DNA from 4 places in the Porphyromonas asaccharolytica DSM 20707 genome. Region 1 is predicted to be linked to each of the others. Evidence: riboswitches for the same ligand, from Rfam matches in the RefSeq annotation. Region 1 holds a riboswitch; each other region holds the start of a gene.
What was found. A riboswitch is a leader RNA that binds a small molecule or an ion and turns the genes downstream of it on or off. The one in region 1 is predicted to bind cobalamin.
Positions count from the first base shown of each region.

Region 2: it holds a riboswitch for cobalamin, as region 1 does, so the genes downstream of both, PORAS_RS02190 (4-hydroxyphenylacetate 3-hydroxylase family protein) here and PORAS_RS06985 (anaerobic ribonucleoside triphosphate reductase) in region 1, are expected to answer to the same signal.
Region 3: it holds a riboswitch for cobalamin, as region 1 does, so the genes downstream of both, PORAS_RS08085 (hypothetical protein) here and PORAS_RS06985 (anaerobic ribonucleoside triphosphate reductase) in region 1, are expected to answer to the same signal.
Region 4: it holds a riboswitch for cobalamin, as region 1 does, so the genes downstream of both, PORAS_RS00080 (sirohydrochlorin cobaltochelatase) here and PORAS_RS06985 (anaerobic ribonucleoside triphosphate reductase) in region 1, are expected to answer to the same signal.

Region 1 covers NC_015501.1:1,801,412-1,809,403, reverse strand. The annotation lists gene PORAS_RS07000 (helix-turn-helix domain-containing protein) at 1-384, opposite strand, end outside; gene PORAS_RS07005 (IS3 family transposase) at 1-8, opposite strand, end outside; gene PORAS_RS06995 (formate--tetrahydrofolate ligase) at 607-2,277, opposite strand; tRNA gene PORAS_RS06990 (tRNA-Thr) at 2,370-2,442, opposite strand; cobalamin riboswitch at 3,069-3,293, shown strand; gene PORAS_RS06985 (anaerobic ribonucleoside triphosphate reductase) at 3,348-5,747, shown strand; gene nrdG (anaerobic ribonucleoside-triphosphate reductase activating protein) at 5,777-6,250, shown strand; gene PORAS_RS09150 (S41 family peptidase) at 6,219-6,752, opposite strand; gene PORAS_RS06970 (hypothetical protein) at 6,783-7,976, opposite strand.
Region 2 covers NC_015501.1:539,356-547,347, forward strand. The annotation lists gene PORAS_RS02175 (4-hydroxybutyrate dehydrogenase) at 1-354, opposite strand, end outside; gene PORAS_RS02180 (acetyl-CoA hydrolase/transferase family protein) at 370-1,656, opposite strand; gene PORAS_RS02185 (NifU family protein) at 1,780-2,073, opposite strand; gene PORAS_RS02190 (4-hydroxyphenylacetate 3-hydroxylase family protein) at 2,086-3,558, opposite strand; cobalamin riboswitch at 3,826-4,104, opposite strand; gene PORAS_RS02195 (leucine-rich repeat domain-containing protein) at 4,597-7,194, shown strand; gene PORAS_RS02200 (alpha-L-fucosidase) at 7,560-7,992, opposite strand, start outside.
Region 3 covers NC_015501.1:2,060,407-2,068,398, reverse strand. The annotation lists gene PORAS_RS08095 (OmpA family protein) at 1-491, shown strand, start outside; gene PORAS_RS08090 (OmpA family protein) at 543-1,706, shown strand; cobalamin riboswitch at 2,583-2,795, shown strand; gene PORAS_RS08085 (hypothetical protein) at 2,982-4,088, shown strand; gene PORAS_RS08080 (DUF4465 domain-containing protein) at 4,114-7,992, shown strand, end outside.
Region 4 covers NC_015501.1:22,159-30,150, forward strand. The annotation lists gene PORAS_RS00075 (TonB-dependent receptor plug domain-containing protein) at 1-1,126, opposite strand, end outside; gene PORAS_RS00080 (sirohydrochlorin cobaltochelatase) at 1,131-2,054, opposite strand; cobalamin riboswitch at 2,267-2,480, opposite strand; gene PORAS_RS00085 (cobyrinic acid a,c-diamide synthase CobB) at 2,600-3,901, opposite strand; gene cbiD (cobalt-precorrin-5B (C(1))-methyltransferase CbiD) at 3,912-5,705, opposite strand; gene PORAS_RS00095 (ABC transporter ATP-binding protein) at 5,702-6,445, opposite strand; gene PORAS_RS00100 (iron ABC transporter permease) at 6,504-7,538, opposite strand; gene PORAS_RS00105 (ABC transporter substrate-binding protein) at 7,553-7,992, opposite strand, start outside.

The DNA.
Region 1 (7,992 bases):
TGTCTCACGGCTGCAAATCGGTCTTTTTTTTAGATCAATGTGGTAGCGATTCAAGACCACTTCGAGTAGTGTCTTGTTGACTAATGCCTTGCTCTCAGCCTGGAAGAGGGCTGCTTTGAGACGAGCGTTTTCACGCTTGAGTTCTGCGTACTCTGGATCTACGTCTTTGTTCTTGTTTGTCTTGCTCATAGTGCTACTGGTGCTTTGGTTGGGTAACTCTACATCAAAGGTACGCAACCAATTTCGAATGGTGCGTGTGGTAATGCCGTAGCGCTGGCTGGTGGTGGCAATGCTGTCACCGGTGGCTAGGAGGTCGTCAATGACTCTCCACTTGAAATCTAGGGGATATCCCTTTCGTCCTAGTTTACTTTTTTCTTGTTTCATAGTTGTTGGGGTTGGCTTCCCCAACTGTGTACTATTTCAGGAGAGGACAGAATAAAAAATAGCCACCGAGGAATTTTGTATTTCCTCCGTGGCTATCGAATTAGAGATTAGGAATTAGAGGTTAGAGACGCGTAGCAATCTGTAACTTTGATGCACCGAACGCACCGAACGTGCGTTTCTACAGCGGGTTACTCGTCACGTCAGATTCCCCGACTTGCTTTTTTAGCTCAGACCCTCGATGACGCCATCGACGATGTCCATGTGGACGGCTTGTGGCTCCTTGGGCAGTCCTGGCATACGCATGATGCTACCCATGATGACGACGATCATCTCGGCACCACTATTGAGGACGATATCCTCGACCTTCATATCGAAGTCTCGTACGTCGCCATAACCCTTAGGATCTGCTGAGAAGGAGTACTGCGTCTTGGCAATGCAGATGGGGTAGCGCTCCATGTTGAGCTCTTGGATACGAGCGAGCTTCTTCTCCGCTTTGCTACTATAGGTTACATTGGCAGCCCCATAGATGCGCTTGGCGATATGCTCGACCTTTGTCTTGACAGGCTCACTGAGCTCGTAAACGTGGTCGATAGGCTCTGAGGGGTGCTCCTCGATAGTCTTGACGACAAGCTCAGCCAGCTCAGTAGCGCCCTTGCCACCCTCACTGTAAGCATTGTTGATTGCAAAGCCGCAGCCTAGGACCTGCTCGCAGTGATTGCGTACGATCTCGATCTCCTCGTCGGTATCGGTAGCGTAGCGGTTGAAGGCAACGACCACCGTCTGCCCGAAGTTGTGCAGGTTATGCACGTGACGATCGAGATTGGCAAGACCCTTACGTACGCCCTCTATGTCCTTCTCGTAGATCTGCTTCTCGTGGACATCGCCGTGCATCTTGAGACCTGCGAGGGTAGCGACGATGACTGTCAGCTTAGGCGTGATACCAGCTACACGGCACTTGATGTCGAGGAACTTCTCCGCACCGAGGTCGGCACCGAAGCCGGCCTCCGTGATCGTGTAGTCGCAGCAAGACATAGCCATCTTCGTAGCGATGATCGAGTTACAGCCGTGAGCGATATTAGCGAAAGGTCCGCCATGGATGAAGGCGGGTGTCCCCTCAGTGGTCTGTACGAGGTTCGGCTTGATCGCATCCTTCAGGAGGATGGTGATAGCACCTCCGATGCCTAGATCCTTGACATGAAATGGCTCCTTAGTTTTAGTATAGCCGAGGAGGATATTGTCGATACGACGACGTAGATCCTCTAGGTCTGATGCGAGGCAGAGGATCGCCATGATCTCACTCGCGGGAGTGATGTCGAACCCGGTCTCCGTGGGGATGCCATTGCCTACGCCGCCTAGACCGGTGATGCAGTTACGCAGGGAGCGGTCGTTGACGTCTAGGACACGCTTCCAGAGCACCTCGGAGAGGCCCTCGCAGCTATTTCTATTCTGATAGATATAGTTGTCTAGAAGTGCGGTGATCATATTGTGCGCTGAGGTGATAGCGTGAAAGTCGCCGGTGAAGTGGAGGTTGATACTCTCCATCGGGAGTACCTGTGCGTAGCCACCACCGGCGGCACCACCCTTCATACCGAAGCAAGGTCCGAGAGAAGGCTCACGCAGAGCCACGGCGGCACTCTTGCCGATCTTGTTGAGACCGAGTGCGAGACCGATGGAGACGGTGGTCTTACCGACACCGGCCTTGGTTGGGGTGATAGCGGTCACGAGGATGAGGTTGCTCTGGGCTATCTTGTCTGGGTCCATCCGCTCGTGTGATATCTTGCCGATGTAGTGTCCGTAAGGCTCTAGCTCTTGATCTGTGATGTTGAGCTGGTGAGCGATCTCCTCAATGGGCTTGAGCTGGCACTCACGAGCTATCTGAATATCTGATTTCATTGCTGTACGATGTTAGTGTATAACGAAAAAAAGGCACCCCCTACAGGGTCGGGTAGACCACTATAGACGACACCCTTAGGAAGTGATATAAGAGCCGAAAGCCGGACTCGAACCGGCGACCTACTCATTACGAATGAGTTGCTCTACCAACTGAGCTATTTCGGCGTCTCATTGACGGTGCAAAAGTACAACAAACTTTTGATACTACAAAACTTTTGGCGAGATAGTGATCCCGAGCAACCAAAGTCAAAGCGAGACGAGTAACGATTTTGTAGGGACGCACGAGCCGTGTAACCCGCTGTAGGGACGCACGGCTCGTGCGTCCGTCCCCGTTAAAACCCTGACGCTGTAACGCTTTGACACAACGGACGTACGGTCTGTCCGTCCCCACAAAGGGTTACAGCGTCTGATGGCCGGATTTGTCGTGTTGATGTGGTTTGTGTATGGGCGGACCTGCGTGTCCGCCCATAGAGCAGACAGCGCTCCGACGAGGACGGGCGGACACATAGGTCCGCCCCTACAAATCGCTGCACGTATCATCGCTACGCGTCTTGATATTTGACAATTTGGTGTGCGAGACAATGCATCTAAAAAATCTAATTGGAGAACTTATCGGAGGTACTATTTATGCAAATGGCTAAACCTTAGCGTGTTGTGTATTTGTTTTGGATAACTTTTCGACAGTTATCGATTTCGAAGTTGTTTTATTTGGCTATTTCGTAGGAAAGCTGTAATATTGCACTTGTAACAAATGAGGGTGCTTTACGTCGTCTTCCTTTCGTTCATTTGCGATCTCATAATACTATAAGGGTGGACTAGTGCACATCGCCTAGTCGCTGGGAAACTGGTGCAAGTCCAGTACAGAACCCGCTGCTGTAATTCTCGCCATAGAGGAGGATCACATATCCACTGTCTTAACTAAGATGGGAAGGAGATCGCTCCAAGCAGGGCTACGCCACACACTGCATAGTCCCGACGAGATAAGTCAGAAGACCGACCCTAGTAGACGGAGATCGCACGAGAGAAGGAAGAAACGTGAGCGTCTTAACATTACTTTCGGGAATTGAAGTATGACAACAACTATCAAACAAATCATCAAGCGGGATGGGCTGCAAGAGCCATTTACCCCGTCGAAGATTGAGAACGCCGTTCTCAAAGCCTACATTGCCACAGGTCAGACTGAGTGTCTCCAAGAGGCGAAGATCGTTACCATGGGCGTCCTAGCACGCATCGAGCAGGAGGTCATCTCTGTCGAGGAGGTACAGGATCTCGTCGAGAGCGAGCTCATGAAGGTGCAGCCGGAGGTGGCTAAGCGCTACATACTCTATCGCGAGTGGCGCAACACGGAGCGCCAGAAGAAGAGCGAGCTCAAGCGCAACCTCGATGGCATCGTGACCATCGACAGTAATGATGTCAATCTGAGCAACGCCAATATGAGTAGTCACACGCCCGCTGGGCAGATGATGACCTTCGCCTCTGAGGTCTCTAAGGACTACACCTACCGCTACCTGCTCCCCACGCAGTACGCTGAGGCGCATCGTCGCGGGGATATACATATCCACGATCTCGATTACTACCCTACGAAGACGACCACTTGTATCCAGTACGACCTGGCGGATCTCTACGAGCGAGGCTTTCATACGAAAAATGGTAGCATACGCACGCCTCAGAGCATACAGAGCTATGCAACGCTGGCGACGATCGTCTTCCAGACAAACCAAAACGAGCAGCATGGCGGGCAGGCGATACCAGCCTTTGACTTCTTCATGGCACCGGGCGTTTACAAGACTTTTCTCAAGCATGTAGCCGACACGATCTGCTTATTCCTCCACTGCATAGGAGCTACCGATATTCCCTCGTCACGGGAAGTACGAGAGCTAGCTAAGCAGCATCTAGACTGCATCGTCCCGACTTCGACGGCTGTGACGAACTTGTGCCAAGCTCTGTCCCAGCGGGTTGATAAGGAGATTCCTCGTAAAGAGGTGGTCTACCTAATTAACCAAGCGATAGAGCGTACGCGTCGTGACACGCATCAAGCTATGGAGGGCTTCATACACAATCTCAACACGATGCACTCACGAGGAGGTAATCAGGTGGTCTTTAGCTCGATCAACTATGGTACCGATACCTCGGCCGAGGGGCGTATGGTGATCGAGGAGCTGATGAAAGCAACGACCGAGGGGCTAGGCGTAGGTGGCGAGGTACCAGTCTTCCCGATACAGATCTTTAAGGTCAAGGAGGGGGTCAACTACTCCGAGGCGGACTTCGATCGTGCGATGAAGGACTTCGACCGTGCCGTGGCTGGGGAGATGGAGTTTGAGACGCCAAACTTTGACCTTTTCCTGAAAGCTTGCGAGACGACGGCGAAGGCACTTTTCCCAAACTTTGTCTTCCTAGATACCCCCTTCAACCATAATGATGAGTGGAATGCGGAGGATCCGCTGCGCTACCGTCATGAGCTAGCCACGATGGGATGCCGTACGCGTGTCTTCGAGAATATCAATGGTCCTCGTACCTCGATAGGTCGTGGCAACCTATCCTTTACAACGATCAACCTACCTCGCCTAGCGATCGAGGCGATGCGCTATGCTAAGGAGCAGATGGGTACGAAGGAGGATCTAGGCAAGATGCGCAGTATAGCGATCAATAAGCTCTACACCTCGATACGTGAGATGGCTCGCCTCGTGGGCGAACAGCTACACACGCGCTACGAATTTCAGGCGACGGCCTTGGCACGTCAGTTCCCCTTTATGATGGGCAATGATGTCTGGAAGGGTGGGGGAGCTTTGCGTCCCAACGACCCCGTCGGTCACGTGATAGACAGCGGTACGCTCGGCATCGGCTTCATCGGGGGGCACAACGCTATGTGTGCGATCTATGGTGAGGGGCACGGCACCAACGAGGATGCTTGGCATACGCTCTACCACTGCATCGAGATCATGGGTGAGGTAGCACAGGAGTTTAAGGAGCGCTATCACCTTAACTACTCGGTACTAGCCACGCCAGCTGAGGGGCTCTCGGGTCGCTTCACACGCCTCGACCGTAAGCGCTACGGTATCATCGAGGGGGTCAACGATAGAGCGTACTATGTCAACTCCTTCCACATTGATGTCAAGGAGGAGATCCGCATTGCGGACAAGATACGCCTAGAGGCTCCCTTCCATGCGCTCACGCTAGGAGGGCATATCACTTATATAGAGCTCGATGGCGAGGCTAAGAAGAATGTCAAGGCGATTGCTAAGATCGTCAAGCTGATGCAGGACAACCACATTGGCTACGGCTCGATCAATCACCCGATAGATACTTGTCGTGAGTGTCACTACAAGGGCGTCATCTATGCTAAGTGCCCGATATGTGGTGGCGAAGACATACTACGTATGCGTCGCATCACGGGCTACCTGACGGGCGACCTCGCCTCGTGGAACTCTGCCAAGCGTGCTGAGGAGGCTGATCGCGTCAAGCATCACTAGCCACTCGCTTCTCGCCTCTATCCTCTCGAATGAACGTCCTCAAGGTCATACCCGAGACCATCCTTGATGGTGATGGGATACGCTGCTCGATCTACTTAGCGGGCTGCTCCCATCACTGCCCAGGGTGTCACAACCCTGAGAGTCACAATCCGCTCGTAGGTACGCCCCTGACGGAGGCGTACCTGCAGCAGATCATTGACGATATAAACAACAATCCCCTCCTCGACGGCATCACGCTGAGTGGAGGGGATCCGATGTTTAGTCCTGAGGAGCTGCTCACGCTCCTCAAGCGTCTCAAGAGCGACACGGGGTTAGAGATCTGGTGCTACACAGGCTACACGCTCGAGCAGATAGAGCAAGACCCCGCACGCGCCCCACTACTAGACTATATAGATGTGCTAGTCGACGGACGCTTCGTGCAGAGCCTGTACGACCCACAGCTTCCCTTCAGAGGTAGCTCTAATCAGCGCATCATAGCCCTGCACAAAGGGTCAGCTCAATAGCTTTTGATAGATATGGGTCTACATTGGCTGGAATAGTATTTGCATCGAGAAGAACTGGAACGTCGATCTTGACACCTCTCCCATTCATTGGGAAGTAGTTTGAGTCCAAAACCCCTAAGCCTGTCAAGAAAGTCGCGACCCCTCCTGGGAATTCGTATAGATGTACGTTTCCATTTGCTCCTGATGAAGGAGTCCCTACGGTGATGGCTTGGGGGGCCTTTTGTAGCATCATGCAGAGATACTCCGAGAAGCTCTCGGTCTGATTATCTACGAGTAGAATAACATTACCCTTATAATAGTGCTCACTGCCTAGATGCTGAGGCCCGGCCACATACTTAAACTCTCCTGGGCGCTGACTGTCAGGGTAGACTATGTACGAGAAGTTTTTTATTCGGGGGATAAAGCACTTAGACAATTCCCAAAAGGATGATGGGTAAGGATAGCATCTTAGGTCGAGAATAATGTATTGGGCGTCGCAAACTTGACGATAGAAGCTCTTCACATTGTCTTGCCTTGCTGATGCTAAGTGCCATTAAGCTACGGAGTCATTAAGCCACTGAGGCTTCATTTTACCCTCTTCCTCAAGCTTTAGAGAGTTGAAGTAATCCATATGTTCGCTTCTCTCCTTAACTTCCAAGGTGTCGTTGTTTCGTCGGATCTTCAGGACGAAGCTCTCTTTAGGAGTCGACAAAATTGCATTGTTGAGGAATTTATCTCGAGTTGAAGCGTTGCTCGCAGAGACAAAAAAAGCAAGACTATCACTGAGCTGTTTTATAGGAATGGAGTTTACAGAAAGAACTTCATCGCCCACTTTTACATTGGTGGGATAGTTAGCGGATCTCTTACTATACACAAACCATCTCCCCGATAGAGATCTCATCCTAAACCCAGCCCTCCGCTCTCCAAATAGAAGCGTATCCATGGCTGTCGAGTGAGACGCATGAGAGTCATTTAGTCTTGCGGTGATATAGCGGATTGCCTTGTGGTAATCAACAGTGCTCTCTGCATATAAAAACATAGGGATAGCCTGTTGCAAAGACAAGTCCCAAGGTTGCTCTAACAACTGCCTGTTTGGATAGAAATAATAGACAAAAGAGTAGAAGTCAAAGAGCCCGATAAGACGATTAAGAGGATTACGCCAATCAAGATCTCGATAAGAGTCTTTCCTCCTTATGGGACCATTACATTTGTTGTAAGTGGCAAAGCTCGCACGAGTCTTATCTATCTGAGTGTAAGCATGAACGAGCCGGTCGAGGAGCTTCTTGCTTTCTTGAGTCAGATCAGAAGACTTTTGTACCCACACCTCTTCGCATATAGTAAAAAGGCTGTCTCTCTTCGTCTCCGCTCCTATGCGTGCTAGTTCTCTCTGTAATGCTTTCTGGAGCTTGTCATTAAAACTCTTGATAGAGACATGCTCCTCAACCACCTCTTGCAATATGGGATAGAGCAGATCACATGCATATTGCTCTTTGTGGCATGTTGATTTGTACTCAATTAAGCCATATGCCTTTGCTATATAAAACAGCTCTCTTTCTCTTTCAGATACCGTGCTATCTGGCAAACAAACAGGATGATCCGTCAGCTTATAGTATGGATCTGAAGGGGAAATACTTGCTTCAAAAGAGTTCTCAAGAAGTCGGGCATAACGAACGATCCCATACCCTAAAAGGATGAGAACGAAGACAACAACCAACCAGAATAGATACTGAAACTTCAGTCTCTTCATGAGTAAAATAGCAAGA
Region 2 (7,992 bases), 920 kb from region 1:
CTCCTTGACGAGAGGGATCTTCTTGTCAAAAGCGTCCATCACGTCTGTCAAGCCACGCAGCACAAAGAGCTTGGAGATGTCGATGACCGTGCCACCGCCTACGGCTATGACACGATCGTAGTCCGTGCCCTGGAGGTCGTGGAGGATCTGATTCATCATCTCCTCCGAGGGCTCACCTGTGCCGTAGTGCTCCTGCATGACGAAGTGGCAGGGTAGCTGGGAGGCTTTCATAAAGGGCTCGTAGAGGAAGTCATTGGTGATGACTAGGTCACGCTCCCCAAGTGCAAAGGCTTTGGCAAAGTCTGCAAAGGTCTCGAACTGGTCGATGACCGTCTTGAGCTTGAATAGTTGCATAGTAAGAATGTATTGTTATAGTTTGAATCTTCTCTTGCACTCCGCCTCTAGCTCGGGGCGGAAATTGGGATGAGCGATAGCTGTCAGTGCTAAGGCTCGCTCACGGAGCGACTTGCCCTTGAGGTGCGCTACGCCATACTCGGTGACGATGTAGTCTACGTCGTTGCGAGAGGTGGTGATGGCGGCACCCTCTGTGAGTAGCGGTACGATGCGGGAGGCGGTGCCTCGGCGTGCCGTGGAGGGGATAGCGATGATGCTGCGTCCGCCCTTAGACCAAGCGGCACCACGCACGAAGTCAACCTGTCCGCCTGGACCGCTGAACTGTCGCAAGCCCATCGCCTCAGAGACCACCTGCCCCATAAGGTCTACCTCGATACAGCTATTGATGCTCACGAGGTGGTCGTTTTGGGCGATGATGCGCGGGTCGTTGACATAGTTGACGGGACGCATCTCGATGGCTGGGTTGTTGTGCGCAAAGTCGTAGAGTTCTTGCGTACCCATGAGGAATGTAGCGACCACCTTGTTGGGGAGGAGCGTCTTGCACCGACCCGTGATGGTATGAGCCTTGATGAGCTTGACCACGCCGTCAGAGACCATCTCGGAGTGGATACCGAGATCCTTCTTATCCTTGAGAAAGAGCAAGACAGCATCGGGGATTGCTCCGATGCCGAGCTGGAGCGTGTCTCCATCCTGTATGAGCTCTGCGCAGTTGCGTCCGATAGCCTCCTCAACCTCTCCGATGCGTGGCAGGTCAAGTGCGTAGAGTGGGTAGTCGGCCTCTACGATATGTGTGAGCTGAGAGATATGTATGAGGTTGTCTCCGCCAACGAATGGCATCTGCTTATTGAGCTCTCCGATGACGACTCGAGCCTGCTCAGCAGCTGGCTTGCTATAGTCACAGGAGGTGCCGAAGCTGCAGTAGCCCTCCTCGTTGGGATAGGAGAGCTGCACGATAGCTACATCGGGGTGAAAGACTCCCCCTGGCTGCATCATCGAGGGCACCTCGTAGAAGTAGGAGGGGACGAAGTCCGCGCGCTGCTCATCGACGGCAGGACGCGTGTTGGCACCGACGAAGTTGGTCACGAGTCTGAAGTGTCCCTCCATCTCGGGTGCTGTGTAGGGGCTCTCGCCCAGGGTGACCATGTGGAAGATGCGGACATCGTGGAAGCGCTCATAGTTTCGCGCCAAGGCAGCGACGCACGCTTGCGGTACAGCGGCTGCATGAGATAGTACGACGAAGTCACCGTCCTGTATGTGGGAGACCGCTTCGTCGGGAGAGATACTGCTAAATGGGATAGACATATGGAGAGGTTAGAGATTAGAAGATAGAGGTTAGAGATTAGAGTGGCTCTAGTGATGCTAGGAGGACTAGTGGTACTAGTGATGCTAGTGGTACTAGTGACTTTAGCTAAGAGCCAGCAAAAGTTACTTTCGTATGATACGGAGCGCCTCGGCGATGAGTTCGTCGCTGACGCTGTCGTCTACGGTTACCATTAGGGTGGGGAGGCCCAGCTCGCCTCGTAGCGTCTCCTGCACCACCTCCCGGATCGTGCTACTCAGCGAGGGGCATGCTTGACAACTCCCCGAGACCTTGACGAAAACTTGTTCGCCAGCGACCCTCAGCAGCGCTATGTCGCCCCCGTGTGCTTGGAGCTGAGGACGTACATAGCTACTGATGATGGTCGTGATCTCGTCTACCCTAGAGGATAGATCTGTCATAAGAGATAGGGACTACTTGCCCTGAGGCTTATCTAGAGAGGTGTCGAGATGAGCTATCTTACGAGCCAGCTCCTTCTTTGCCTCCATATTACACTGACGCGAGATCATGATGCGCTGAGCCTGTGGCGAGCCAGCACCGTGCAGGCTCTCCGTGCGGTAGCCTACGGCTGCGGTACCGAGCGTGAGATTCTCGATCAGACGCAAGATGCGCATACGATTTACCGTGTCCGTGCCCTTAGCACCAGCGAGGTACTTACGTACGAGTGGCCCGACCTCCTCGTGCTGCAGGTCAGCTTGGCTAGGCATCGTAACCATCAGACCGCCAGCTATGTCCTCAGCGAGACGTGTGATCTCGTAGGGATAGCGGGTTACATTCTGCTTACATACGTTGGCCAGGAGCATATCGATCAGGTAGTTGCCCGACTTCGTCTTCTTGCCCTCAGCCGAGCAAGCGATACCGCAAGCGTAGAGCGTCTCATTGAGGTGAACCATCTCGATCAGCTTGTCCTTGATGTGCGAAGCCCGAGGCACACCGTTGTAGTCAGCAGCCAGAGCAGCAGCACCGATGAGTACGTCGCCCACACCTACCTTACAGCCACCATAAGACTGACGGTGATAGCCAGCGAAGCGCTCGACAAGCATGTTGGAGAACTGGTACTCACGGCACATGAAGACACGCTCCATAGGTACGAAGACGTGATCCATGATGAAGAGCGTCTCATGACCTCCGAAGGTTGAGTTACCCAGGTCAATGTCTGCGCCCTTCTCCATCTTGCGTGTGTCGCAAGACTGACGGCCGTAGATGATCGTAACGCCCTCGGCATCACTGGGGATGGCAAAAGAGACAGCGTAGTCAGCATCCTCCTCACGCATCGAGCAGGTAGGCATGATCAGGTGCTCATGCGAATTGACCGAGCCAGTCTGGTGAGCCTTGGCACCCGTGACGACGATACCATCAGGACGTATCTCGTTGATGTGTACGTAGAGATCTGGATCCTCCTGCTGTGAGGGTGAGAGGCTACGGTCGCCCTTAGGATCGGTCATAGCACCGTCTACGACGAGGTCGTTGTCCTGGCAGTACTGTACATAGTCTCTGAAGCGCTGGTGGTAGTTGGTACCGCACGCCTCGTCCATCTCATAGGTGGTAGACCAGATAGCATTGAAGGCATCCATACCGACACAGCGCTGGAAGCAGCTAGCGGTCTTCTGACCGAGGAGACGCTGCATCTTGACCTTCTTGACGAGGTCCTCAGCGCTCTGGTGAATGTGGCAGAAGCGATTGATCGTCTTGCCCGTAATGTTGGAGGTAGCGGTCATCAGATCCTTGTACTCCTCCTGCTGTGCCAGCTCATAGGTCATCGCTAGCGAATTGAGCGATGGACGGATCATGGGGTGGTCGACGGGGTTGTCGATCTTCTGGCCCATGAAGTAGACGTTAAGGTGGAGAGCTCTAAGGCTCTCGATGTACTCTTCGCGTGTTTTCATAACTTCTTTTCTGTATAAAGTGAATAGAATCTTCGTGCGTCAGAGTAGGACGATCGAAATACAGAGCAGAAGTCACGGGATATGGCCCTATCCTACAGGTCAGCGCCTGTAAAGCCCTCCAAGCTGGCAGTAGGGAGAGAGTGATGAGTGTAGACACGACGAGAGAGAGCCTCATAGTCAGTCTCGCTGCTATGGACTCTATCATACGCACTATGTTAAGCCATCTATGTCCCGCTGTCATTCTTTTTATTTCCTAGCTCTGAAAACAAAAGTCCTATGGCACAGGCAGGTCTTCTGACTTCTCCCTAGTTCGTATAGCTCACATCGAGTCGTACAAAACGGGCGATACCCTGGGTCTTCCCATAGCTACCTACAGCACCTTCACGCGAAGGCTTGTAGGGGTCGTGCTACAGTGACATCTTAATGCAGGGGCGCACTTCAGGAGTTACAGCTGAGAGTACAGTCTTGGCTTCGCACCAAGTTCCCTATTCAGACGGGGTGACAAGATTTGGTTGTTCCTCGTACACCTATGCACCGCAAAGGTACATAATATATTCTAATCCAACCACAAGAACCTGATCAGACACAGAAGAAATGAATCTCCACGTAGGTATTTTCAAATCTCCACGTAGGTATTTTCAAATCTCCACGTGGAAAAGAAAAATTCTCCACGTGGAGACGAAATAAAACTTCGGAGGAATCAAATGAAACTTCGGAGGAATCGTTTCGCCTCCACGTGGAAAATAAAAAATAGCCCCCTGGAAAATCGAAAATCCCTACCGAGGAAAGCGACCGAAGGTCGACCACTGGCTATTAGCTGTTGGCTAGAGTCACTAGAGCCTCTCTAATCTCTAACCTCTAACCTCTAATATCTTTTTTAATATCTTTGCCTTGAGCTGACGTAACTCAGTAGATGCTACGGGCTTAGTACGACGACTCACCTTGAGAAAACATAAATCCATAATACCAACAAACATGAAAAGGATTAGATCACTACTAGGATGCGTCCTAATCATTTGCCTGTCACTATCGCAAAGCATGCTTCTGACAGCTCAAGAAGACCTTGTCGCAGAGATGAATGGTACCTATGCGACGGGGACAGAGTTTAACCTATGGGTATCATCTCGCTCTGGCTCTATACGAGTCGACTACGGCAGTGGCTCACCCACTGAGCTACAGGTCTCTACAGACCCCAGCATGCCGACGAAGATCAACAGCTACACGACCGAAGGCAAGTCGGTCAAAGTATACGGTCGTGACCTGACGACTCTGCGATGCTTCTGGAACAAGCTTACGTCTCTCACGCTGCACGCGCCAGAGCTAGAGATACTCATCTGTCACACAAACAGCATACCCTCTCTAGACCTGACAGGGAGCCCTAAGCTGCGCATACTAGATGCTACGGAGGCAGGGTTGACGACCCTTCAGATGAGCGGTCTGACCCTCATCGATACGCTCGTATGTGATGGCAATAAGTTGACACAGCTAGATCTGAGCGACATGACGCACCTCAGACTCTTGGAGTGCTACAAGAATAAGCTATCACAGCTGGATCTTACCTCTTGTCCAGATCTTGTCAAGGTGTCTGCTCACAAGAACCAACTCACGACACTCAACGTATCTGGACTGACTAAGCTAGAGGAGGTCTCTTGCTGGCAGAATCAAATAGCTGAGCTCGATCTCTCCTCAGCAGCTGCACTCACTGCTCTGGACTGTAGCGAAAACAGCCTAACCAAGCTCCTAGTCAATCCATCGGCTCCTATTAAGAAGGTCGAACTCTATGACAACCAGCTCTCAGAGGAGGCTTTTAACAGCTTTATCAAGAGCCTACCTGATCTGTCTGGACAAGAGTCTGGCACCCTCAAGGCGGTCAAAACAAGCAGTGACAGCCCCGAAGGAAATCAAGTTTCTGCACAAGCCCTCCGAGAGGCTCAACTCAAGAACTGGCGCATCTACAAGGGATATGAGGAGATACCAGTACCTATGCCCCGTGCGACCCTGACGACGAGTGGTGTATCTCAGTGGACGATCTCCGCACAGCTAGCCGATGAGGCGCAACAAGACAAGGCGTGGATCGACTGGAACAACGATGGCATCTGTCAAGACAATGAGCGAGGCCTCCCCGAGGGTAAGCATGCCGTAGAGGCTAACACCATCACGATATATGGCGATCTAGAGGGTCTCTTCTGCTACGAAAACGCCCTGACAGATATCGACGTATCCGCTCTTCAGAGCTTGAAGCGCCTGAACATTAGTGACAATAGCTTGACTCAGATAGACCTCTCTCACAATCCACTCCTCGAGGAGCTGTGGATGCAAAACAATCAGTTCACAACGATCGATCTATCACACCAGCCTGCACTTGATAATCTCAACGCTTCGAGCAATAAGCTCACAGAGATAACCTTCGCGCCTGAGTCAGCAACGAATCGTATCGATCTGTCTAATAACAAGCTAACGACTTTAGACCTATCCAATACACCTCACCTAGCCTTGCTCAACTGCAATGACAACCAACTCTCCGAGTTCGATGGTAGGTATGTCGAGAACTTGAGCTTCCTATATCTAGCAAACAACCAGTTTAAGGATTTCGACCCCACTACCCTACCGGAGCTTATAGAATTAAATCTAAACGGAAATCATCTCTCCTCCATCGATCTAGCAGGTCTCGAGTGGTTGACCAAGCTACTCCTAGCTGGTAATAATATATCCACTATCAACCTCAGAGGCTGTCCTGACCTAGCGCAGCTCAACCTTGCAGAGAACCCTCTGACCAACCTAGACCTAAGCCCCTGCAGTAGCATCTTCTGGCTCAATCTATCTGCATGCGGACTGAGCAGCGTAGATGTCTCCTCGCTATCTTACCTCTCTATGCTATATCTCCCCTACAATAAGCTGACCGAGCTAACCCTGCCTACTGAGTGTGAGGAGCTTGTAGCTCTAGATATAGAGGGCAATCAGATCAGAGGTGACAAGATGCAAGCGCTCATCGACCAGCTGCCTAACCTAGAGTATGGTATAGGCGAGTTTTATGTAGTAGCTCAGGACAGTCTCTACGGCAATGCCATCTCTAGAGATCAAGTGGAGATGGTCATGCAAAAGTCTTGGAAAGTATTCCAAAGCACCAAGACCGAGCCACAGTATCTTGAGTTTGAGGGCTATACGATCTATCCCGTACACCTCACCGTAGGGGAGCATGGCGCTGCCTCTATTGTGAACTATCAACCCGCCAGTGAGGTCCCCATGGGAGTTCGGCTACAGCTATCTGTGACACCTGAAGCTGGCTATAAGATTCAGTCGATACTTGTCAATGGGAAGCCTCTAGAGGGTATGGAGTTCGAAGTGCTCCAGGAGACGAATGTAGAGGTCCGCTTCGAAAAAGAGACTGCTCTACAAGTCCCAACAGACGCTTCTATCGCGCTCTATCCTAACCCCGCAACAGATTACATTACCGTCCGCACGGCTATCGGTAGCTCTATCGAGCTCTTTGCTAGCGATGGCACGCTGGTAGCCACTACGCAGACCACTATGCCAGAGACGACACTCTCCGTAGCAGAGCTCCCAGCAGGACGTTACGTAGCACGGATCACCGAGCGTGACGGCAAGACGGTACTAACGCCTGTGATCGTCCGATGAGCTTCGCTGTCTACCAGACTGCGGACTAGCATACGCAGTCACCATACATGAGACTGTTGCAAAAGTCAACAGTCTCACAATCTTGCTAGCAAGATTGTTCAGACTTTGCAGAAAGGATGAAGCGCAAGGCGCTGAGGGTGAGGTCTGAAGGGAGCATACCTATGTATGTGACCGAAGCCGAATCCCGAAAGCAACACAGCGATTCGCCTTTATGCAACAGTCTCTACATAAAGCGACCCCTGTAGGAGTGCATACTAAAGCATTCCTACAGGGGTCACTACTGCGTCATATGTCGCTACGCTAGCTGTCTGATCGTCTAGCGGTCACAGAGCCTACAGACTCGCTCACAGCGCACATGGACTTGATCACAGCTCGATCTCGACCACGTAGTCGATGAGACCTGCGGGGCGACGAATGGTCAGCTGCAATGCGCCACTATCAGTACGCGTATAGGCTATCGGTGCACGTGTGATATAGTCTACTACTGCCCTTGGAGCCTGTGGCAGAGAGATCTCGATCTGCTCCACATCTTCAAAGATATGGAGGTAGAGCTTGGCTCCCTTTGTCGTGGAGACACCCCAAGGCTGCTCCGCAATGAGCCCCGCCTGGCTGCCGTAGATCGTCTCTCCATAGCGCTCCATCCAGTCCCCGATCCCGTTGAGCCGCTCAATGGCCTGCTCGGGTAGCTCGCCATTGGGCTGTGGTCCTACATTGAGTAGCAGATTGCTTCCCTTGGCAGCGGCGCGAACTAGCAGCTCGACCAGTTCGGCAGTACTCTTGTAGTTTGTATCAGCGACC
Region 3 (7,992 bases), 260 kb from region 1:
ACTTCCGCATGGGTGGTGTCGAGTGGACAGAGGTGGTACCTATGGACTATGCTCTGATCAATGACCTAAACAGCCAGATCAGCTCACTCCGTGCAGAGAATGCAGAGCTCAGCAAGCGTCCTGTATCTTGCCCTGAGTGCCCAGAGCTAACTGCCCAGACTACTACGAAAGAGGTTATGTCTGACAAGACCATCCTCTTCAAGTTCGATAGCTCACGCATCGACAAGAACCAGATGATCACGCTCTACAACGTCAGCGAGTATGTCAAGGCAAACAATACGCCTATCCTAGTCATCGGCTATACCGACACAACTGGTGATGCTAACTACAACCTGGGTCTATCAGAGCGTCGTGCTAAGGCTGTCGCAAATGCCCTCATCAATGACTTCGGCGTATCTGCTGATATGATCACGACTCAGTGGGAGGGTGCTACGGACAAGCTATTTGACACCAAGTCTTGGAATCGCGTTGTCATCATACGCTCTAAGTAAGTCGCATAGCTCACTCAAATCATCAATCTACGAATTAAACACACTAGAAATATGAAAGCAAAAGTATTTATGCTATCACTCGTTGTCGCCCTAACAGCTTTCGTGGCTCAAGCTCAGGAGGCTCCTGAGGTCGACAACCGCCCCGCATATAAGACGGAGTTTGAGCAAGACCCTGCTGCTCATTGGTTTATTGAGCTACATGGAGGTGCTGCTATGCTACCTTTTGGCAACAAGGCTAATGGAGACGCTGAGTTTGTAGACCGCATCTCACCCGTTGTCAGTCTCTCTTTAGGACGCTGGCACTCACCATACTTTGCTACCCGCCTACGTGGCTATGCATGGAATGTATATAGCTTTGAGAAGCCAGCTAACGAGGTCGTTCGCTATCAGAACGTCTTCGGAGCAGCTTCACTAGAGTTTATGTTTGACGTAGTCAACTATTTCGCTCCATACAGAGAGAACCGTGTCTTCCACCTCGTTCCCTTCGTTGGTCTGGGTGCACACATGAAGTTCTACTCAGCTGATGATAAGAGCGGTGATAGAGTTGGTACAGAGAATGATCTTAGTGGTCTGTTCAATGGAGGTCTTGCGCTCAAGTTCCGTCTAGGCAAGCGCGTCGACCTCAACCTCGAGGGTCAGATGATGGTCTCTAAGAACAACTTCAAGGGTACTCTAACGGCTCATAATCCTGCAGACGTTACAGCTCTTGTATCAGCAGGTCTAACCTTTAAGCTCGGTCGTGTAGCCTTCCAGCCTATTACTCCTATGGACTACGAACTCGTTAATGACCTCAATGGTCAGATCAGCTCGCTACGTGCTCAGAATGCTGAGCTCAGTAAGCGTCCTGTATCTTGCCCTGAGTGCCCTGATGCTCTAGCTCCTGCAACGGCTGTAAACGTTATAGAGAACGTCGTAGCTTTCCGTATCGGCAGTGCTAAGATCGACAAGAACCAGATGATCAACGTATACAACTCTGCCGAGGCTGCAAAGGCAAACGGTGGTAAGATCTACATCGTCGGCTATGCTGATGAGCAGACTGGTACGCCAGAGATCAACATGTCACTCTCAGAGCGTCGTGCTGAGGCTGTTAAGAATGCCCTCATCAACAACTACGGAGTCAACCCTGACAATATCGTCATCGACTTCAAGGGTGACACTGTACAGCCATTTGCTACAAACGAGTGGAACCGCGTTGCTATCATCAGCATCAAGTAAGCGACAGCAACGATAGTTACTTCTTACATCGTCATGGCATAACTCTTTGCTAGATAAGGCTTGACATGTAGAGGTACAAAAATCTAAATATAAAGAGAGGTGGTGACCATGGTTGCCACCTCTCTTTATTTATACGTGTCCTCTTTAGTAAAGGAGGCACTTGATGAGCAGTGATCGTTGTATCAAAACGAGTTGTCGCCCTGCTTTCTAAGTTCATATGCAAGTAAAAAGCGAAGTTTTTTCTCGTTTCGCAAGCTCGGTCGACTGCTCGGCGGGGAACCGCTCGGCGGGGTGGGGGCTCCCACCGTAGGGGCGGACCTGTGTGTCCGCCCGTCCTCACCTGAGCGCAGTCTATTCTGCGGGCGGACACGTAGGTCCGCCCCTACACAAGCTACGTCAGCACGACAATTCCATTCATCAAACGCTGTAACCTCGATCTGTAGGGACGCACGGCTAGCATCTAGAGGGGGGCTGTCTTCGTTAAAAACCACAACGCAGACAAATCGTTACACGTCTCTAACTTCTAATCTCTAACTTCTAATCTCTGACTTCTAACCTCTAACCTCAGACTCGATAGTCACGTAGGGATTTGACATTTTCCACGTGGCTATTTTTTATTCTCCACGGAGGCGCGGATCATTCCCTCGGACATATCATTTGATTTCTCCGAAGTTTCATCTCGTCTCTACGTGGGGATTTTTTTTGTTGCTACGTGAAGGATGAAAAATTTCCACGTGAGTACGTCTCTTCTCTGGAATCGTCTCGACAGATATGAGCATCGGATTATCATGCGTAGCCCTGGGGAGCTGAAGCTTTGCTGAGTCTGTCGCTTTTCTGTACCTTTGTAAGAGATTGTGGTTAGTGGATAGGCATACCGCTCACTACACCTATGCGAGGTGTAGCGTATGTCACGCCACTCTAAGAGGGAATCAGGTGCAAGTCCTGAGCAAACCCGTTGCTGTAAAGCTCCCCACAGGCTAAGATGACATCTACCTAGATGAGACCACTGCCCTGCTAACGTTACTAGGGGTGGGAAGGAGACACCTTAGCGAGCTAAGCCAGAAGACCTTCCATGATCGTTGTACACATCAGCCTGCAACGTGGACTTTGCAGTACGATATGCTTCGAACTAGGGGCTTATACTTCCTCCCTATGCACTAGACGACTAGGATAGATGCTCCTAGTCGGTGGCTCGTTGAGCTACTGAGTTGTTGAGTCGTAGAGTCTACTATGCGGTACTGAGATAGTATCTTGAATCCCCTAGACTCTATTGATATGAGACATATCTACTTGCTTGTACTGCACACCCTCACCGGTTTACTCCTCCTAGGTGTGGCGACACTCTCTGCGCAGGAGAGTCGCATCACGGAGGTGCTCGCTTACCATCCAGCTCCAGGACAATTTATGGGTAGCGAGGCGATGGCGAGCCAAGATGTCACCACTTATGCTGATCTTCTTCGCAAAGCGCAGAAGCGCCTTGTCGAGGAGCACACCTTCCTCTCTCTCGGTGGGTGGGGTGGGTACATTGTCGTACGCATTCAGCCTGCATTGGTCAACCAGCCTGGTCAGGCGGACTTTGCCATACTGGGCAATGCTTTCATTGGCAATGCGGAGCCGGGGATCATCTATGTGAGCCAAGATGTCAATGGCAACGGACTAGCGGACGACCCGTGGTACCGCATCCGTGGCAGCGAGGACTATCGTAGCAACCTTGACTACACAATCACCTACTACAAGCCAAAAGATCCATACAACGACCCCATCGCCTGGAGCGACTCGGAGGGAGAGTCGGGACTCATACCGCGCAATAAGTACCACACGACCAATAGCTACTATCCGCTCTGGGAGGGTGATAAAGTGACCTTCATGGGGGTCCTCCTGCCGGACTGTATGAAGCTAGACTCCGCAAGTGGACAGTGGCAATCTGAGCCTTACGCTTATGGCTATGCAGACAATCACCCCAACGACTCCTCCGGTAGTCACATTGATATAGACAGTGCGGTCAATGCAGCGGGTGAGTTGGTACAGCTAGATCGTATCGACTTTCTCAAGGTGCAGACGGGTGTCCATCAGCAAAATGATGTGACGGGTGAAGTGTCGACCGAGTTCGCGGGTATCAGACCTCTCGCCAAGGGCTCCAGCATCGTTTCTCCTACGGCTACGCCAGCAGTACGTCTCTCTTATAGCGACAAGCAGCTACAGATCGAGAGTGAGGTGACTGGTACGCTATACCTATATAATATAGATGGGCAACTGATCCTAACGCATCCACTCTCTGTGGGTAGTGCGAAGGTCGCTTTGCCCGCTATGGGCGATTGCTATATCGTACTTTTACGCCTAGAGGGCGGAGCTACGACATCGCATCGTATATGCAGACAATAACAAACTATATATTCACTCAATTACTATGCAAAGAACAGTAACGACAACGCTCCTACTACTCTGCTGGTTACTCCTGCCACCGATCGTGTGGGGACAAGAGGACAACGAACTCTTGATGCCCACAGAGACTTGGAGCAGTAACGAGCATAAGGTGGGAGATACCCCGCTGATCCTCTACGATAGTGGAGGAGCCGACGGCAATGCTTTGGCAAGCAAGACGGGGAAGATCCTCTTCACGCCAGAGCAAGCTGGCAAATGTATCGAGATAGAGATACAGGAGCTTGCCTTAGACAATCAAGACGAGCTTTACATCCTCGAGGGTGCCGCACCTTTCTCTAATTGGTCCTCTCCTAACGAGAAATTAATTATCAGGAAGTTTACTAAGGAGGATAGACCGACGCTCCCCCTTAAGCTTCGCTCCAGTGACAAGTCTGGTAAGCTAACAATCGGTAGCAAGACGAAAGTTAATCCAGGTGCCGGCTTTAAGATCATCGTACGCACGGTCGATCAGCCTGCGATCCAGGTCGCCTCTGTCCTAGAGGACAAGAGTGCTAGCCACGACCCCTACATCGGCGAGCAGTCGCTCATCGTCTCTAACCTCAAGATAACAACCGAGGGACTAGCCAAGGCTCCCCAGCTGACGGCTCTGCACTACAAGCTCAGCGAGACAAAGCCGAGCGACATCACGGCAATATACCTCTACGAGGCAAACAGTCGTAAACCCAAACAGCTAGACGCTGACAAGCTACTCGGCAAGACGACAGAAGTCTCTGCCGAGGGTACGATCACACTCTCTAAGGAGTACACGCTCTCTGAGCCTAACTATGATCTAGTTTTGGTCGTTGACCTCAAGAGCGATGTGGAGGCTGGTAGCCGTATCGATGTTGCTACGACAAAGCTCACAACGACTCTGGGCGACCACGAGGTAACGCTCCAAGAGCCTAAGGCGCTCACCGTAGAGGATGCCTACGCACTCTCTAAGACTCCGCAGACCTATACCATAGGTGATAAGTCTCTGACGCTATACGATGATGGCGGTAAGTATGAGCCAATCAGCGAGAAGTTTGACGGATACGCTGTCTTCAAGCCTGAGACTGCTGGCAAGGTGATCCAGGTAGACTTTACGAAGCTAGATCTCTTTAGCTACTCTTCGATCGGTCGTGCTGATCTCGTTGAGGTGTACAATGGCTCAGAGGTCAATGCGGACAACCTCATCATCAAGCTCAACAAGGAGACGGCTTACAAAGCAACTTCGACAGCCCCCGACGGTAGTCTGACGATCCGTCTTGTAACGAATACGGGGACTCCTAAGGCTGGTTTTGAGGCACTGGTCTCTCAGATCGCTCCTCTGCCTATGGCGGTCGACTCGCTCTCGGGTAGAACCATCGAGGTCGACACTTTTGCGATGCCTATCAATGCGGGCGTCCAGCAGGTTGGCATGGTTGCCTTCACGCTCGTTGCTAAGGGGACCAAAGACCCTGTCACACTGCAGCGTCTAGACCTTAGCTCAATCAGCAAGACGAAAGACGTAGCTCAGGTGGCGCTCTATTACAGCCCGATCGTAGATGACTTTACGAAGGCTAAGGAGATCGCACGCTGGGACTTTGCCGAGGCACTCACCGCCACGCTCCCCATGCCTCAAGTACTGCGTGAGGGGGCTAACTACTTCTACCTAGCTGTAGACCTCCAGGAGACTGCTCACAAGGGCAACAAGGTCAACCTATCCATTGACAAGCTCTACCTCTCAGCAGGCGAGAAGACGCTACCCGAGCAGGAGCGCACCCGCACGGAGGCGCTAGAGGTAATGAATAAGATGGTGCTCACCCTCGGTAAGCATCATATCAAGGTGTACGAGCCTTGGGACTTTACGCCTCAGCTCAAGCACAGCCTTACCACGGGATATGACACTGACGCAGGCGAGCGCAGCGTCACCTTTGAAGCTACCACTCCAGACAACGTTATACAGCTTGACATCAATGAGTGGGACTTCTACTACTCCTCTTGGGGTAGCAAGCCTACGCTCCGAATCTATGACGGAGAGGATGCCACGGCTCCTCTGCTCTTTGAGCTAAAGTCCGATAGGGAAGCCTACAAAACGAAGCCTGCCGACTACATTCGCTCTACGCAGAAGGCTCTGACCTTCGTCTTTGACGCTAAAGGTGCATCAGGTTCGCTAGGCTGGCGTGGTCAGGTCAAGCAGTACCTGCCACAGGACATGAAGGTTGACTCAGCCGCTGCAAAGCAGCTCGAGCTACCCTTCGTCGCTGTCGGCTCTGAGCAGAACCAAGTCTTAGCTCTTGACCTCCATACGACTGGAGACCGCAATCCGATCCATATCGATGGGCTCACCGTAGACCTCAAGGGTGGAGCTCCTCAGATCGAGCGGGTGGCACTCTATGCCGCTACGGTTGAGGGTACACTCGATGCGAACAAGCTCATCGCAGAGGCTCAGGTGGAGCCGACGATGCAAAGTGTCGACCTGCCGACCGACTCACTGCAGAAGTACGGTATGCTGAGGGAGTTTGCCAATAGCTACATTCTCGCACTAGACATTCGCAAGGATGCTCCCTTGGCTGACAGCATAGATGTGGCTATTGCCAAGCTATCGGTCGCTGGTCAGACGGTTGCTGTCCGCGACGCTGATCCTAAGGGATCGTACAAGCTGGTCAACATTTTCAACCACCCAGCATCGGACGACAATAAAGAGGTGACCGTTACCACGCCGCTATCCTATTACGATGAGGGTGGTCCCAATGGCAATACGCTCAAGAACACAGGCTCGTACGTGACCTTCCTCCCAGCCCATGAGGGCGAGGTGATAACCCTCACGATCGACTCAATAGCTCTAAGAAGTGCCACCTTCGGCATCTACTCTGGGCGTGACCATACAGATGAGAGCAAGCTACTCTCCACAGGAGACAACAATATGCTCAAGCAGACTGGTGTCAAGACCTTTGTCTCGCAAGAGCAGGACGGCTCGCTGACGGTCTACTACAAGGGCTCAAATACTTACGCTTACGGCTGGGCTGCTCGTGTAGAGAGTGTCAAGCCTCGCAATCTATTTGTCGAGAAGGTCTCTGCGGAGGCTCTCCCCGTAGATGAGCAGGGTGTACTCTCGGGTAGCTCACTGCCCGTAGTACGTATCGACCTAACCACCGCTGGTGAGCAGGGCAAGACGACCCTCGAGAAGCTACAGCTAGAAATCTCTAGCGAAGGCATCGAGGAGCTCGCACTCTACACTACGGGAGCCATCAAGGAGTTTGACGAGGCACGTCTGATAGCTACAGTCAAGCCACTAGCGACACAGACAGATGTAGTCTTTAAGCTCGATCCCGCCGATACACTTACGCTATCGCGTACGCAGTACTACTGGGTCAAGGCGCAGCTCGCTGGCGACCTCAAGGCAGGTACACCTATCTCAGTCTCTGCCAAGGGTGTTACCGCTGGAGGTGCCAAGTACGATGTGATCCAGGAGAAGCCCTTTGACACGAAGACGCGCGAGGGCGGACTACAAGGCACACTCCGTGTCGGCTCTAGTAGCTCTGCTACTTACAAGAGCTTAGCTGCCGCTGCTAAGGATCTGACCAAGCAGGGTGTCTCTGGTGCTGTCACCGTAGAGGTCGAGCCTGGTGAGTATCCTGAGGCGGTCCTTCTAGAGCGTGTCCCCGGAGCTTCTGCCAAGAACAGCATCACCATCGTTGGTCTCGGCAACTCCCGTGACGAGGTCGTTCTCTCTGCCAATGGCTATGACAAGCCTATTGGGGACGATGCCTACCGACGTGCTTATGGTGTGATGACCGTACGCAATACCCCCTACGTGACGCTACGCAATATGACGATCCACTCGACAGACCTAGGTTTCCCAACGATGGTCTACGTACAGGAGAACTCATCGCACTTCACG
Region 4 (7,992 bases), 410 kb from region 1:
TAAGATGCCCGCCCTTGGGGAGCGTGTAGGCGAGGTTAGCCCGTGCCGTCCAGGTAGGACGCACCGTGTGGCGAATCATACGAGTGCGGCGCATCACCTCACTGTAGTGTGTCTCTACGAAGGTACCGTCCCAGCTATACTTGCGATAGGCGGTATCTGTGATTATGATATGGTTACGAGCGAAGGAAGCATCTATCGTAGCGGATAGCCCAGGGGTAAAGAGATTGCGCTTGGCATAATGCGCTGAAAAGCTCAAGTCGTCACGATCACGCATCGCCTCGCCGATGACTAGCGTCTGGCGAAAACCGGTCTGTATCTCACTCACGCTCTTTGTATAGCCCACCCCAAGCAGGGCGGCGTCTGCCCAAGGCTTTTTGGTCACGCCCAGTTGTAGTCGTCCCAAGAGCGACTTGTAGCCATCGTGAAAGCGTCGGAAGTCTCGCCGCTCGTACTCTTGCGTCTCAGCATTCCACACCTCCACACCACGCATGATGTAGTCATTTTTGGAGTACTGGTAGCGTAGCGTAGGACGTACCGTAAAGCCACTCCGCTGCTCTCTATACTGCCCCGTCAGATCTAAGGCATAGGTGTGAAAGGAGCCTCCCCGTAGCGAACAGTCCAGATAGCTCTCCCCGCGGCTGTTAGTCACGATGTTGACCGCTCCACCGAGGGCATCCATACCCAGCTCAGGGGGCACGACCCCCTTGTAGATTTCGACACGATCGATGAGGTTCACCGGCAGCGTAGCGAGCGAAGCCCCCTCGCCCATCGAGGAGAGCGGCACTCCATTGATAAAGTAGCGGACAGCATGCCCCGACATACCATTGATCGAAAGCTCATTGCTAGAGCCTACCCCACCAGACTCTCTGAGCCGTACCCCCGAACTCTGAGCGACCAACTCGTTGAGACTACCCATCGAGGCGATCAGAGGCTTGACATCTAGGCTGATAGCCGAGAGCGCCTGCTGCTGCATGATACGTCTATGCGTAGGCGCCACGACAATCACCTCGCCGAGGCTCTTGTAGTCTATCGTGTCACGACGGTGACTGAGCGTATCCCGCTGCGCAGTGAGCGGGAGCACACAGCTAGCTAGTAGCAGGAATAGGTAAAAGCAGCTACGTCTCATCGGCTTACTGAGCTATGGAGTCAGACTGGTGTAACTTTTCGCCCGTCTCCTCATAGATCGCTTTCTTGTCCATAATCGAGAGACGATGATGTGTCATGAAGAAGTCGACCTTCTTCACGATCATCTCCTGCACCTCAGGGAGCTCGCCCAGACCACGCACCACGCTCTCGACCTGATAGCCGAGAGCCTCTAGACGGGGTTGCCACTCTTGGAGCATATCCTCCTTGGCATGTTCACCTGCCACGATCATCAGTGGCTGTAGAGAGACTCGCTTAAGGCCTGTAGCACGCAGACGCTCTAGAGCCTCCTCGTAGTAAGGGTAGCCCTCCACACAGCCCACGATCACCTGATCATAGCCGTGATTTTGCAAGTAGTGATCCAGCATAGCGTACTGAGCTGTAGCACTATCGTAGGTGCCGTGCCCTACCCATAGGTAAGCCACCTCAGGATCCAGATGAGCCGTCATGATAGAAACCAAGTCCTTGTAGTCGCTTTCGTAGAAGAGTAAAGGGGTCACCAGCCGGATCTTCTTAAAGAGTTGCTGCAAGTGAGCCACCTCGTAGGAGAGCGACTCCATCTCTACGCCATCGACGATCGTCGTCGAGACCACCAGCAGATGAGTAAAGCCCTCTTGCGCTAACTCCTTAAGTGCTTCGCCAGGCGTGGGGATCTCTATACCCCGCGCTGCTAGACGCTTGCGCACGATACGAGAGCTATAGGCTTGACGAACCTCTAGATCAGGATGGGCGGCAGCTATGCGCTCATTGATCGCATCGAGGGTCACCCGACGGGTGTCGTCGTGCGTTGTGCCAAAGTGAACTACGAGGATAGCCCCTTTGTCATTCGGTCCCATAGCCGCAAAGAGCGAGTCAGTCTCAAAGATCTTATTGCCCGCTTGTAGCGACAGCCCGCCTAGTAGTGCAGTCATATATAATAGGAGTATACGGAGGTATCGTTGCGTCATACGGTTGTTGTTTTTATCCGCTAGGTCAGATCCAATCTAGAAGTCCATCAGCATAACTTGAGGCATAGTACAGCCGTAGCCCCACGCCCACAAGCGCAGTGCCTCCTGAGAGATATGCATCTGATCGATTGACATAGCACTAAGGTACACTTGCCACCGAGCGTACACAGTTATATACTAAGTTACGAGTAGTGGCAGGTCTCCTGACTTACCCCAGCCTAACACCGCCTTCCCACCTGACCTCCGTCAGACAGTGGCTTGTATTCATCTTGTGCTAGGCTCTGTGAAATAGGGGGATCACAGTAGCGGGCACTGTACCAGATTCTCACTGGACTTCCCTCTTGCATCGCTCTACCGACGAGCTGATGCACCACCACTCAAGGATGTTGTCCGCAAAGATACGAAAAGTTAAGAAGAGAGGAGGTAAAGGTTAGAAATTAGAGGTTAGAGGTTAGAGCCAGGCACTAGTAGTCCTAGTGGCTCTAGGGCCTCTAGCTAACGGCCAATAGCTACAGCAGTTGGGCTAAGAGCTCCTCGGTAAGGGCTAGATGCGTATAGGTGGCATAGCAGCGACCTGTATGCCACAGTGCGGTCGCCACGGGGTCGCCCCACGCATTGTATTGCTGTGCTGTCGAGGGTAGCGGATCGAGGATGCGGGAGTAATGAAACTCGTGTCCACGCACCGCCACGCCTGCTATCTCGAGCTGTCGGTAGCCAAGAGCTAGCCCGCGCTGCTGCATCGTGGCGGTCTGCTGTAGCGCCCCCACGAGCGGATAGGGGGTGCCTTTCTCATCGATGATCGCTTCGCAGAGGAGGAGCATACCTCCGCCCTCGGCAAGCATGGCACCGCCCTCACGGATGTAGTCACGGAGACTGTCCAGCATCGACTTATTGGCTGATAATTGCTCCAAGTGTAGCTCGGGGTAGCCACCCGGCAGATAGACAAAGTCACTCGGCAGTAGTGCTCTGTCAGAGAGTGGACTGAAGTAAGTTATCTCGCCCCACTGCTCTAGCTGGCGCACATTCTCTTGATAGAGAAAGGTGAAAGCGTCGTCACGAGCCACCGCTATGCGACGAGGAGCTGACGAAGAGTGCTTTTGCAGAGTGGGTGCTTCGTAAGACTGCTCCTTTCGCTCTGAGGAGATGGCTAGGAGTCGGTCAATGTCTAGATGTTGCTCTAAGAGGTCGGCCACCTGATCGGCATAGCGATCTATCTGCGCCAAGTCGTCAACGTCCAGCCCTAAGTAGCGACTGGGGATGGCGATGTCGTCAACACGAGGCAGCGACCCCAGCACTGGCACGCCCGCATCTGCGGCAGCCTGCGTGAGATAGGTCAAGTGACGCTCCGAGGAGACTTTGTTGAAGATGACTCCCGCTATCTTAACCCTTGGGTCAAAGTGCTGCAATCCGTAGAGTAGCGGAGCCACCGTGTAAGCCATCGAGCGCGGTGTCACGACGAGCACGACCGGTAGGTCTAGGAGCCGAGCAATGTCCGCCGCGGAACCTTTGTCCCGATCGTAACCATCAAAGAGTCCCATCACGCCCTCCACGATGACTGCCTGAGCATCCTGACTATAGTAGTGGTAGAGTGCCTGCACCCGCTCGGCTCCGTACATAAAGAGGTCCAGATTGACCGCCGGGCGACCCGTTGCCACGCTGTGTAGCTTAGGATCTACGTAGTCAGGGCCGCACTTGAAGGCTTGAGTGGCCAGTCCACGGCGTGTGTAAGCACGAAGAAGGCCCATGGTGAGCGTGCTTTTGCCACTCTCAGAGAGGGGCGCTGCGATGAGGAGGGAGGGAAGAGATGTCATAAGTGATTGACTAAAGTTGTGAGTCAGGGATAAGAAGTACCTCGAGCTGTGCTGAGGGAACGAGGGGTTTGCAGACTTGATAGCAATGATCGACAATGCTCTGGTAGAGCGGATGTGTGCCATCGGGGAAGATCTGCCATAGTTCGCGAGCTAGGGTCATCTCGCTGATCTGCTGCTCTTGCTCAGCGGTTGCACCACTAGCAGAGGCAAGGGCGGTGATGAAGGCTTTGTCCATCACCACCTTCTTGCTATGTGTGTCTAGTTCGCCAGCCGCCAGCTTGACCGCCTTGCCGATCATGATGCCTAGGGTGATCTGCGGGAAGCCCAGTTCATTGGCGAGGCTGAGCGTCTCCCCGATAAAGTTGCCATACTGAACGAAAGCATTGGCGGGCAGGTCGGGAAAGCGCCCCTTGAGGTACCGCTCGCTGCGTCCGCCTGAGTTGAGCACGAGATGCTTGCCGTAGACCGACTTGCTCACCTCCAGCTCACGACGTATCGACTCAACAAAGGCTTCGCTCGAATAGGGACGCACGACCCCTGTAGTGCCGAGGATAGAGATGCCGTCTAGGATGCCTAGCCGTGGATTGAAGGTGCTCTGAGCGAGCTTACGTCCCTTGGGGACGGAGATGGTTAGGTCGATGCCTACTTGGGATAGGTCGACCAAAGAGCCGAGTGCTTGACGCATCATCTGACGCGGTACAGGGTTGACGGCAGGCTCTCCGATGTCTAGTCCGATGCCGGGGAGCGTGACGCGCCCTACCCCTTCGCCTTGGAGGAAGGCAACCCCGCTGTGTGCCTGCGTAAGTGACAAGTCAGCAACGATCTCTGCGCCATCGGTTACGTCGGGATCGCTGCCAGCATCCTTGATAGCGACTGCCCGAGCACCTTGCTCTGTTAGCTCGGTTTGCTGGATCGGAAAGGGGATTCGCTCGCCCTGAGGGAGGGTCACGGTCACCTCGCTGTAAGACTCCTCGTTGAGTAGTGTGAGCAGAGCAGCTGTAGCAGCAGCCGTGGCAGTGGTGCCAGTCGTTAAGCCGATGCGCTGAGGGAAGAAGTCGCTCCCCAGTAGTCTCTCTATGGAGCGGCGAAGTCCTACGGGACCCTCGACGGTAACTGTGGCAGGATAAGGGATCTGTGGTCTTCGGATGACCAGCACGGTGATGCCGAGTGCGAGTGCTTCCTCCACTTTTGCCGCGAAGCCACTCGTGTCGCCACTCTCCTTGAGCAGGATCATGTCTGGTTGGAGTGTGGCAAAGATTTCTCGATCACACTGCTCCTTATCATAGTAGACCACCCGCTCTGGCGGGAAGTCGCTCTGACGTAGTCGCTCCTCGGTCTCTGCGATCGGCATCACCCGCAGATAGGTCTCATGCTGGGTCCAGTAGGCTCTCAGTCGCTCGATCGAGTTAACACCTGTCAGGGCTAGTAGTCGCTGGGGCTGGTGCTTGAGGAGATACGTCAGCGCAGCGTCAAAGGAGTCTAGCACTACAACCGAGGCGGGCAGGACGGGGAAGGTACGCTCGTACCGGATCACAGGGAGCTGCAGGCGAGCTACGCAATCAGCCACGCTCTGGTGCACGCCCATAGCGAAGGGGTGCGCCGCATCTACGACGAGGGCGATCTCCCGCTCCGTACAGAAGTGCGCCATCTCCTCACCATTCATACCTCCCTCTAGACGTATCCCGTGGTGCATCGAGAGCTCTTGCGAAGCTCCTCGTGTGGAGTAGTAAAAAGGCTTGCCCGCCTCCTCACATACTTCGAGCGCTTTGCGCCCCTCTGTGGTTCCTCCGATGATTAGTATCATACCTTTGAGGCGTGAATAGAGAAGTGAAGTGTCTCGGGGTCGAAGTCGATTCCCTTTGCTGCGAAGTAGCTGGGCAAGGTGCCGTCACTGGCAAGTGCCCTCGGCGGACCCATATGTAGCACGTGATTATCATCGAGGAGCCACACCTGATCGGCTATCTGGAGAGCCAGCTCTAGGTCGTGCGTGGAGAGGAAGATCGTCTTGTGCGCCTCACGAGACAAGCGAAGGAGGAGCTGCAGCATCTCCACCTTCGAGGGGAAGTCTAGGAAGGCGGTCGGTTCGTCTAGTAGTATGATGGGTGTCTCCTGAGCTAGTGCCTTGGCGATCATCACCTTCTGACGCTCGCCGTCACTGAGCGAGTCGATCATTCGCTTGGCTAGAGGTTGTATGCCGACCAGCTCTATCGCTTCGTTGACCGCCTGACGGTTGCTCTCATCCATCTGCCCCCAGAATCCCGTGTAGAGGCTCCGTCCTAAGGCGATCATCTCGTAGGCGGTCGTATTGCTCATGATGAGTCGCTCCGTTAGCACGACGCTGATACGTCGCGCCAGCTCTTTGGCGGTATACTGCTGTATCTCCTTGCCTTCGACCAGTAGCGCACCACCGAGCTTCGGCTGAAAGGCTGCGATCGTCCTGAGCAGCGTCGACTTGCCCACACCATTTGACCCGATGAGGCAAGTGAGCTGTCCTGACCAGATAGTAGCATTGAGCTCACTCGCTACGACGCGCGTGCGCTTCATCTGGTGATACCCTATCGATAGGTCACAAAGTTCTATCGTTGCGTGGCTAGTCATACGATTACAGTTCCTCTCTACGTCGTTTGTCAAATAGTACCCAGATCACGATCGGAGCACCGATGAGCGCCGTCACCGAGTTGATCGGCAATGCACCTTCCATCCCGGGCATACGAGCGATTAGATTGCAGCAGAGTGCTAGGAGTGCACCCACGAGTGTCACCGCAGGCATCAGAGTCAGATGATTGGAGGAGGCAAAGATAGTGCGACAGAGATGCGGCACCGCCAACCCTATGAAAACGATCGGACCGCAGTAAGCGGTCACGATAGCGGTCAGCAGACAAGCCGAGAAGATGACAAGATGACGTGCCCGCCCGTAGTTCAGCCCGAGGCTGCGAGCGTAGTTCTCCCCAAGGAGCATCAAGTTAAGTACCTTGATCAGCAAGAATGAGAGCGGTATCAGCACCAGCATGATGAGGACAAAAGTAGTTACTTGATCGCCACTCACCTTTGCAAAGCTTCCTAAGCCCCAGATGACATAGCTCCGCACATCCTCATCGTTGCTAAAGAACTTCAGCACCCCGATGATCGCATTCGCTATGTAGCCGATCATCACACCCATGATCAGTAGCACCACATTGCCACGGACACGCTGCGCCATCGTCATGATGATCGACATCACGATGAGCGCACCGAGGAGTGCTGCCACCGAGACCGCCATCTCCCCCACGAAGCCCATCCGCACAAGTGCTTTCTGGCTAATGCTCCCCGAGAGCAGAATAAAGGTTGCTACGCCTAGGCTAGCTCCCGAACTAATACCTAGCTCCGAGGGGCCCGCCAGCGGATTGCGAAAGACCGTCTGCATCTGTAGACCACTGATCGAGAGCCCCGCACCCGCGACCAGCGCCGTAATCGTCTGCGGGTAGCGACTCTTCCAGATGATGTTGCGCCATATCTCACTCCCCTCACCGTCACGTCCGAAGAGTATGCGCACCACCTCATCGAAGGGAATAGCGATCGTCCCCAGCGATAAGTTGAGGACAAAAAGCACCAGTATAAGGAGTCCTATAACTGTAAAGGCTATAACAAGACGTCGCATAGCTTCTCCGTGCCTTATTGGGTTAATATGGAGTAGAAGACAGGCTCATGATCCGGAAGCAACTGTGGGTGAAAGGCGTGGATCAAGTCCGCCAAGACCACCTCAGGCTCCACGGGTGACAGCTCGTAGAAAGGTCTCTCTCGCAAATTGCAGTACAGCACCTGCTTGTCCCGATAAGCCTTGAAGTCCCGATAGCGTGCATCTGTCTTGCCCAGCACATCATAAGAGAAGGCTCCATCGTAGCTATTCGCAATGCGCCAATAGTCCGCATCGGCCGCCTTAGCATAGACCGTCTCAAAGTCAACGTAGAAGCCTCCCGACTCCTTATCGTCTGCCATAAAGTAGTCAGCGCCCGCATCCTCAAAGAGGTGAGCTAAGTAGCTCGCACCACCGACCACATACCAGTTGCCGCCGTGCAGTTCGCCACTAAGCACCTTCGGGCGGATCAAGTCAT